2 linked regions of the Aromatoleum aromaticum EbN1 genome follow. Each later gene encodes a partner of the first gene's protein in a complex. Links are inferred from orthologs where the notes say so. Each region holds a gene or a part of one and is shown in the gene's direction. Other genes may lie near its edges. The genes, in order: mfd and uvrA.

Evidence for each region.
Region 2: the proteins of mfd (region 1) and uvrA are in contact, whole or in part, in a crystal structure (PDB 4DFC), measured with the Escherichia coli proteins. The link is inferred for Aromatoleum aromaticum EbN1 from one-to-one orthologs.

Annotation. Positions count from the first base shown.
Region 1 is NC_006513.1:3,885,315-3,889,676, forward strand. Bases 179-4,233 are described here. They hold mfd (transcription-repair coupling factor), read left to right. Parts: upstream 179-559; coding sequence 560-4,033; downstream 4,034-4,233. Other genes in these bases: amrS (AmmeMemoRadiSam system radical SAM enzyme), read left to right, coding at 179-310; EBN1_RS18575 (hypothetical protein), read right to left, coding at 295-504; EBN1_RS18585 (hypothetical protein), read left to right, coding at 4,218-4,233. In the rest of the region: more of amrS, read left to right, coding at 1-178; more of EBN1_RS18585, read left to right, coding at 4,234-4,343. UniProt on the Escherichia coli protein: Couples transcription and DNA repair by recognizing RNA polymerase (RNAP) stalled at DNA lesions. Mediates ATP-dependent release of RNAP and its truncated transcript from the DNA, and recruitment of nucleotide excision repair machinery to the damaged site.
Region 2 is NC_006513.1:2,275,792-2,279,550, reverse strand. What follows is about bases 308-3,759. They hold uvrA (excinuclease ABC subunit UvrA), read left to right. Parts: upstream 308-688; coding sequence 689-3,559; downstream 3,560-3,759. Other genes in these bases: galE (UDP-glucose 4-epimerase GalE), read right to left, coding at 3,644-3,759; EBN1_RS10865 (MFS transporter), read right to left, coding at 308-549. Also shown: more of EBN1_RS10865, read right to left, coding at 1-307. UniProt on the Escherichia coli protein: The UvrABC repair system catalyzes the recognition and processing of DNA lesions. UvrA is an ATPase and a DNA-binding protein. A damage recognition complex composed of 2 UvrA and 2 UvrB subunits scans DNA for abnormalities.

The DNA of each region.
Region 1 (4,362 bases):
GGATTTCAAGCTCACCGACACGCCGCCGACCCCGCCGGCGACGCTGACACGCGCGCGCCGCATTGCGCGCGCACAGGGCCTGCGGCACGTCTATACCGGCAACGTGCATGACGTCGAGGGCGGCACGACGCGCTGCACCGGATGCGGAAAGGCAGTCATCGAGCGCGACTGGTACGAGATTCTCGGCTATGCGCTCGACGACAGCGGCGCATGCCTGGCGTGCGGAACGCCCCTGGCCGGCCGCTTCGCGCGTTTCGAGCAACCGTTCGGCGCGCGCCGGATTCCGGTCCCGATTCACCGCGTGGCCTGATACCGATGTTGCCGCGATACCTGCACCGTGGCGCGCGACTGGAAACTCGTCGACGGGCCGGCGAAGATTTTACCGAACCGGGCGCGCTCGACCTCTTCGCGCTGCTCGCGGCGCAGTGGCTGCGCGCGAAGTTGCCGCCCGTTGCCGACGGGGTCGAGCGATCCGGCCAGCCGGACAGGCCCGCGCCGTCCCATCCCCTATAATTCCGTCCCCACCCCTCCTTTCCGCGGTCTCGCCGCGCCCGTTCCGATGTCCCGACCGCTCGACCCCCTGCTGCCCCAGCTCACGGCGCTTTCCCTTCCGAAACCCGGCATGCGGCTCGATTTTCCCGCGCTCGCCGGTTCTTCCGACGCGCTGGCGATCGCCCAACTCGCGACGCGCGGCCCGTGCCTGCTGCTGGTGACCGCGAACCCGCTCGACGCCCAGCGCCTGCAGGACGAGATCGCGTGGTTCGCGCCCGCGCTGCGCACGCACCTGCTGCCCGACTGGGAAACGTTGCCCTACGACAGCTTTTCGCCACACCAGGACCTGATCTCGGAACGCCTGTCGACGCTCTACGCGGTGAGCCGCGGCGAGGCCGACGTCGTGCTCGTGCCCGCTTCGACCGCGCTGTACCGCATGGCCCCCCCGGCCTTTCTCGCCGCCTATACCTTCTTCCTGAAGCAGGGCGCAAAGCTCGACGTCGACGGCCTGCGCAACCAGATGGCGATCGCCGGGTACACACACGTGACGCAGGTCGTGAGCCCCGGCGAGTTCTCGGTGCGCGGTGGCCTGATCGACCTGTTCCCGATGGGCGCGGCGCTGCCGTTTCGCATCGATCTCTTCGACGACGAAGTCGAGAGCATCAAGACTTTCGACCCGGACACGCAGCGCACCGTCTACCCGGTGCCCGAGATCCGCATGCTGCCGGCACGCGAGTTCCCGATGGACGACGCCGGGCGCACGCGCTTTCGCAGCCGCTTTCGCGAAACGTTCGAAGGCGATCCGTCGCGAGTGTCGCTGTACAAGGACGTGTCGAACGGCATCGCGCCGGCCGGCATCGAGTACTACCTGCCCCTGTTCTTCGACCAGACGGCGACGCTGTTCGACTACCTGCCGCCCGACACCGCAGTCGTACTGCACCGCGACGTGCCGGCAGCGATCGACGAATTCTGGCGGGACACCCGCTCGCGCCACGATTTCCTCAAAGGCGACCGCAGCCGCCCGGTGCTGCCGCCCGAAGCGTTGTTCCTCGGCCAGGAAAGCTTCTTCGCCGCCCTGAAGGACCGCCCGCGGATCCAGGTTTCAGCCGGCGAAGCCGCGGGCGAGGCGCCGCCGCCCGCCACTCCCCTGCCCGACGTTTCAGTCGAACGCAAGGCGACCGACCCGCTGCATCGCCTGAAGGAGCTCCTCGCGGGCGACTGGGCGCGCAGCGGCGGACGCGTCCTCGTGCTCGCAGACGCCCCCGGGCGGCGCGAGACGATCTCCGAGTTCTTCGGCGAATACGGGCTCAAACCGGCCCCCAGCGCGGACTTCGCCGGCTTCCTCGTATCCGGCGAGCCGCTCGCGCTCGGCGTCGGGCCGCTCGCGAACGGCTTCCTGCTGCCGGGCGCGCAGATCGCGATCGTTACCGAGTCCGAGCTTTATGCGACCACCGCCCGCACCCGCGTGCGACACGACGCGCGCAAGGCCGCGACGATGGAAGGCTGGCTGCGCGACCTGTCCGAACTCAAGCCGGGCGACCCGGTCGTGCACGTGTCGCACGGCATCGGCCGCTACCTCGGCCTGATCCACATGGATCTGGGCGAAGGCCGAGGTTCGCAAATGAGCGAGTTCCTGCATCTCGAATACGCCAACGGCGACAAGCTCTACGTGCCGGTGTCGCAGCTGCACGTCATCACCCGCTACGCCGGCGCCGACCCGGATGCCGTCGACCTGCACCGCCTCGGCTCCGGCCAGTGGGAAAAGGCGAAAAAGAAAGCGGCGCTGCAGGTGCGCGACACCGCCGCCGAGCTCCTCGCGCTGTACGCGCAGCGCGCCGCCCGCCCCGGCCACCGCTTCGACTTCAAGCAGCATGACCTCGACGCCTTCGCCGAAGGCTTTGGTTTCGAGACCACGCCCGACCAGCAGGCGGCGATCGACGCCGTCGTCACGGACATGAAATCCGGCCAGCCGATGGACCGGCTGGTATGCGGCGACGTCGGCTTCGGCAAGACCGAAGTCGCTCTGCGCGCCGCGTTCGTCGCCGTCGCCGACGGCAAGCAGGTCGTCGTGCTGACGCCGACGACGCTGCTCGCCGAACAGCACTACCAGACTTTCTCCGACCGCTTCGCCGACTTTGCGATCCGTATCGCCGAGCTATCGCGCTTCAAGAGCGCGAAGGAGCAGACCGACTCCCTGAAACAGCTCGCCGAAGGCAAGGTCGACATCATCATCGGCACGCACCGCCTGCTGCAGAAGGACGTCAAGTTCAAGCGCCTCGGGCTGGTCATCATCGACGAGGAACACCGTTTCGGCGTGCGCCAGAAAGAAATGCTGAAAACATTGCGCAGCGAGATCGACATCCTGACGCTCACCGCGACGCCGATCCCCCGCACGCTCGGCCTCGCGCTCGAAGGCCTGCGCGAGTTCTCGGTGATCGCCACCGCGCCTTCGAGGCGGCTCGCGATCAAGACGTTCGTCCACCGTCACAGCAAGGGCATCATCCGTGAAGCGGTGCTGCGCGAATTCAAGCGCGGCGGGCAAGTGTATTTCCTGCACAACGAGGTCGACACGATCGACAACGTGCGCGACGAACTCGCCGAACTGCTGCCCGAAGCGCGCATCGTCATCGGCCACGGCCAGCTGCCGGAGCGCGAGCTCGAACGCGTGATGCGCACCTTCACGCAGCAGCGCGCGAACCTGCTGCTATGCACGACGATCATCGAAACCGGCATCGACATCCCGACCGCCAACACGATCATCATCAACCGCGCCGACCGCTTCGGCCTCGCCCAGCTGCACCAGCTGCGCGGGCGCGTCGGTCGGAGCCACCACCAGGCCTACGCCTATCTGCTGACCGACGCCCACGCGAAGCCGAGCGCGCTCGCGCAGAAGCGCCTCGAAGCGATCACGATGATGGAAGACCTCGGCTCCGGCTTCTATCTCGCGATGCACGATCTCGAGATCCGCGGCGCGGGCGAAGTGCTCGGCGAAAACCAGTCCGGCGAAATCCAGCAGGTCGGCTTCAGCCTGTACACCGAGATGCTAAAGCGCGCCGTGCGCGACCTGCAGGCCGGCAAGGAGCCGGACCTGACGCAGCCGCTCGACGTCGTCTCCGAGATCAACCTCCACACGCCGGCACTGCTGCCGAACGACTACTGCCCTGACGTGCAGGAACGCCTGACGCTATACAAGCGCCTCGCGAACTGCGAATCCGACGACGACCTGCGCAATCTTCAGGAAGAACTCATCGACCGCTTCGGCGAGCTGCCGCCGCAGACCCAGGCGCTGATCGAGACCCACCGCCTGCGCCTGCTCGTCAAGCCGTTCGGCGTCGCGAAGCTCGACGCGTCTGAGGCGCAGATCAGCGTCCAGTTCGGCTCCGACGCGCCGATCGACCCGGCAAAAGTCATCTTCCTGATCCAGAAAGACCGCAACACCAAGATGTCCGGCCCGGATCGCCTGATCCGCAAGGCGAGCCTGCCGAATTTGAAGCAGCGCGTGCAGGGGGTGAAGGAATTGCTGGAGGCGGTGAAGGCCTGATCGCAGAACCTGCCCGGTATTCGCGGTTATTCGCCTGCCCTTCTGCCTGATCGAGCGGACTGACGCCCCGCGGGGCGCGGCTCCCCGCGTGAGCACCACCGAGCGGACACCGATCAGCTGCCGACTTGACGCCACCGAGCTTTCCTGAGATTTTCGGCTGTCATCGACGAGTAGGGACGGACGGATGGACATCGACCCATTCATGCAGGGCTACAAGACCGCGTGGGAGCAGCGTGACGAAGCGAAGTTCTGTGCGCTCTTCGCTCCCGACGGCGAATATCACAACACGCCCTTCGCGGTGTCGCGCTGAGTCAGAATAGATGCCGGCT
Region 2 (3,759 bases), 1.6 Mb from region 1 along the record:
CGGCACGACGTAGACGACGACGCCGATCGCAAGGAAGGCCAGCACCGCGGTCAGCCAGAAAATCCCGCTCATGCCGACCATCGTGTAGAGCAGCGGCGCCGCGACCATCGAAATCGCGAACACCAGGCCGATGCTCGACCCGATCATCGCCATCACCTTGGTGCGGTGCTGGTCGCGCGTGAGGTCCGCGGCGAGCGCGGTCACGGCGGCGGAAATCGCGCCCGCGCCCTGCAGGACCCGGCCGACGATCACGATGTAGATGCTGTCGGCCAAGGCGGCCACGGCGCTGCCGATGACGAACAGCAGCAGGCCGAACACGATCACCGGCTTGCGGCCGAAACGGTCGGATGCGGCGCCGTAGGCGATCTGCAGGAACGCCTGCGTCAGCCCGTATGCGCCGATCGCCAGCCCGACGAGCGTCAGGTCGTCCCCGCCGGGAATCTCGTGGGCATGAACCGCGAACACCGGCAGGATCAGGAACAGGCCGAGCATGCGCAGCGCGAAAATCGCCGCGAGGCTCATGCCGGCCCGCTTCTCCGCGGGGGTCATGGAATCGTGCTCGAATCGGGACATTAGGGGGACGTGGCGGATCAAAGCGGCGATTCTAGCATTCGCCGTCATCCAGTTTGGATCGACCGGTGTTCTCTCGTATAGTGGCGCGTTCCCCCTCCGGCAATTCCCCCGCCCCATGGACGAAATCCGCATCCGCGGCGCCCGCACCCATAACCTGAAGAACATCAGCCTCGACCTGCCGCGCAACCGGCTGACCGTGATCACCGGCCTGTCGGGATCGGGCAAGTCCTCGCTCGCGTTCGACACGCTGTACGCCGAAGGCCAGCGCCGCTACGTCGAGTCGCTTTCGGCCTACGCGAGGCAGTTCCTGCAGCTGATGGAGAAGCCCGATGTCGACCTGATCGAGGGGCTTTCGCCGGCGATCGCGATCGAGCAGAAAGCGACCAGCCACAATCCGCGCTCGACTGTCGGCACTGTCACCGAGATCCACGACTACCTGCGCCTGCTGTACGCGCGCGCCGGCACGCCCCACTGCCCGGACCACCCGGACCAGGCGCTCGAAGCGCAGACGGTCTCGCAGATGGTCGATCACGTGCTGGCGCTGCCGCAGGACACGCGGCTGATGATCCTCGCGCCGGTCGTCGCGTACCGCAAGGGCGAGCAGCACGACCTGTTCGCCGAACTACGCGCGCAGGGCTTCGTGCGCGTGCGCGTCGATGGCGCGGTCAGCGAACTCGACGCCCTGCCCGCGCTCGAGAAAGGCCGGCGGCACACGGTCGAGGTGGTCATCGACCGGCTCAAGGTGCGCGGCGACCAGCGCGGGCGCATCGCCGAATCCTTCGAGACGGCGCTGACCCATGCCGACGGTCGCGCGATCGCAGTCGAGATCGACAGCGGCGTCGAGCACCTGTTTTCCGCACGCTTCGCGTGCCCGGTCTGCAGCTACGCGCTCGCCGAACTCGAACCCCGCCTGTTTTCGTTCAACAATCCCACCGGCGCGTGCCCGAAGTGCGACGGTCTGGGCCAGGTCGATTTCTTCGATCCTGCCCGCGTCGTCGTGCATCCCGATCTGTCGCTGTCGGCCGGCGCGATCCGCGGCTGGGACCGGCGCAACCAGTTCTACTTCCAGATGCTCGCGAGCCTTGCGGCGCATTACGGTTTCGACGTCGATACACCGTTCAGCGAGCTGCCCGAAGAAGTGCGCGAAGTCGTGCTGCACGGTTCCGGGCGGCGCAAAATCCCCTTCCGCTATCTCTCCGACAACAGGCGTACGGTCACCAAGGAACATCCGTTCGAAGGGATCATCCCGAACCTCGAGCGGCGCTATCGCGAAACCGATTCGACAGCAGTGCGCGAGGAACTCGCCAAGTACCGCGCAACGCACCCGTGCCCCGGCTGCGTGGGCACGCGATTGCGCACCGAAGCCCGCAACGTGCTGATCGGCGGTCAGCCGATCCATGCCGTGGGCCGGATGCCGCTCGGCGACTGCAAACGCTTTTTCGACGAGCTTTCGCTGAGCGGCCACCGCGGGCTCGTCGCCGGCAAGATCGTCAAGGAAATCTCGGACCGCCTGAGCTTCCTGATCAACGTCGGGCTCGACTACCTGTCGCTCGATCGCTCGGCCGATACGCTGTCGGGGGGCGAAGCCCAGCGCATCCGCCTCGCGAGCCAGATCGGTTCGGGCCTGACGGGCGTCATGTACGTGCTCGACGAGCCGTCGATCGGCCTGCACCAGCGTGACAATGACCGGCTGCTCGGCACGCTGCGCCAGCTTCGCGACCTCGGCAACACGGTGATCGTCGTCGAGCATGACGAGGACGCGATCCGCTCGGCCGACTACGTCGTCGACATGGGCCCGGGCGCCGGCGTGCATGGCGGCGAGATCGTCGCCCGCGGTACGCCGGCGGAAATCCTCGCCAGCGAGACGTCGCTGACCGGCGCGTACCTCGCGGGACGCCTTGCCATCCCGAGCCCGCGGCGGCGCACTGCACCCGATCCGGAACGCATGCTCAGACTTCGCGGCTGCAGCGGGAACAACCTCAAGGATGTCGTCCTGGAGCTGCCGGTCGGCCTGCTCACGTGCGTGACGGGCGTTTCAGGCTCGGGCAAATCGACGCTGATCAACGACACGCTGTATGCGATCGCGGCGAAGCATCTTTACGGATCGAACGCCGAGCCCGCCCCCTATACGTCAGTTGACGGGCTGGAGTTCTTCGACAAGGTCATCAGTGTCGACCAGTCGCCGATCGGCCGGACGCCGCGCTCGAATCCGGCGACGTACACCGGCCTGCTGACCCCCGTGCGCGAACTTTTTGCCGGCGTGCCCGAAGCGCGTGCGCGCGGCTACGGGCCGGGGCGCTTCTCGTTCAACGTCAAGGGCGGGCGCTGCGAAGCCTGCCAGGGCGACGGGCTGATCAAGGTCGAGATGCACTTCCTGCCCGACATGTACGTGCCGTGCGACGTCTGCCACGGCAAGCGCTACAACCGTGAGACGCTGGAAATCCGCTACAAGGGCAAGACGGTCTTCGAAGTGCTCGACATGACGGTCGAAAACGCGCTGGAGTTCTTCCGCGCCGTTCCAGCGGTCGCGCGCAAACTCGAAACGCTCGTGGACGTTGGCCTCGGCTACATTCGCCTCGGGCAGAGCGCGACGACGCTTTCGGGCGGCGAAGCGCAGCGCGTCAAGCTCGCGCTCGAGCTGTCGAAACGCGACACCGGCCGTACCCTCTACATCCTCGACGAGCCGACGACCGGCCTGCACTTTCGCGACATCGAGCTGCTGCTCGGCGTACTGCACCGCCTGCGCGATCACGGCAACACCATCGTCGTCATCGAGCACAACCTCGATGTCATCAAGACTGCCGACTGGCTGATCGACTTGGGTCCGGAAGGGGGCGGGCGCGGCGGCGAAATCCTTTGCAGCGCCCCCCCGGAAGCCGTCGCTGCCCACCCGGCGAGCCACACCGGCCTCTACCTGAAGAACGCGATGGCACGGGACGAGGCCCGCCCGGCGGCGACGGGGATCGCCGCGCGATCCAGTGCGTGACGTGGCGGCGGCGGAGCGCCGCAGCCGACCGGTCCTGCATCACGACCAGGTCCCGCCCTGCGCCTCGCCCTCGCCCCGTTGCAGTCAGCCCGGATAGCCTTCCGGGTTGCCCGTCTGCCAGCGCCAGGCATCCCGGCACATCGCATCGAGGTCGTGTTCCGGCTTCCAGCCCAGCACCTTTTCCGCCCGGCCGGCATCCG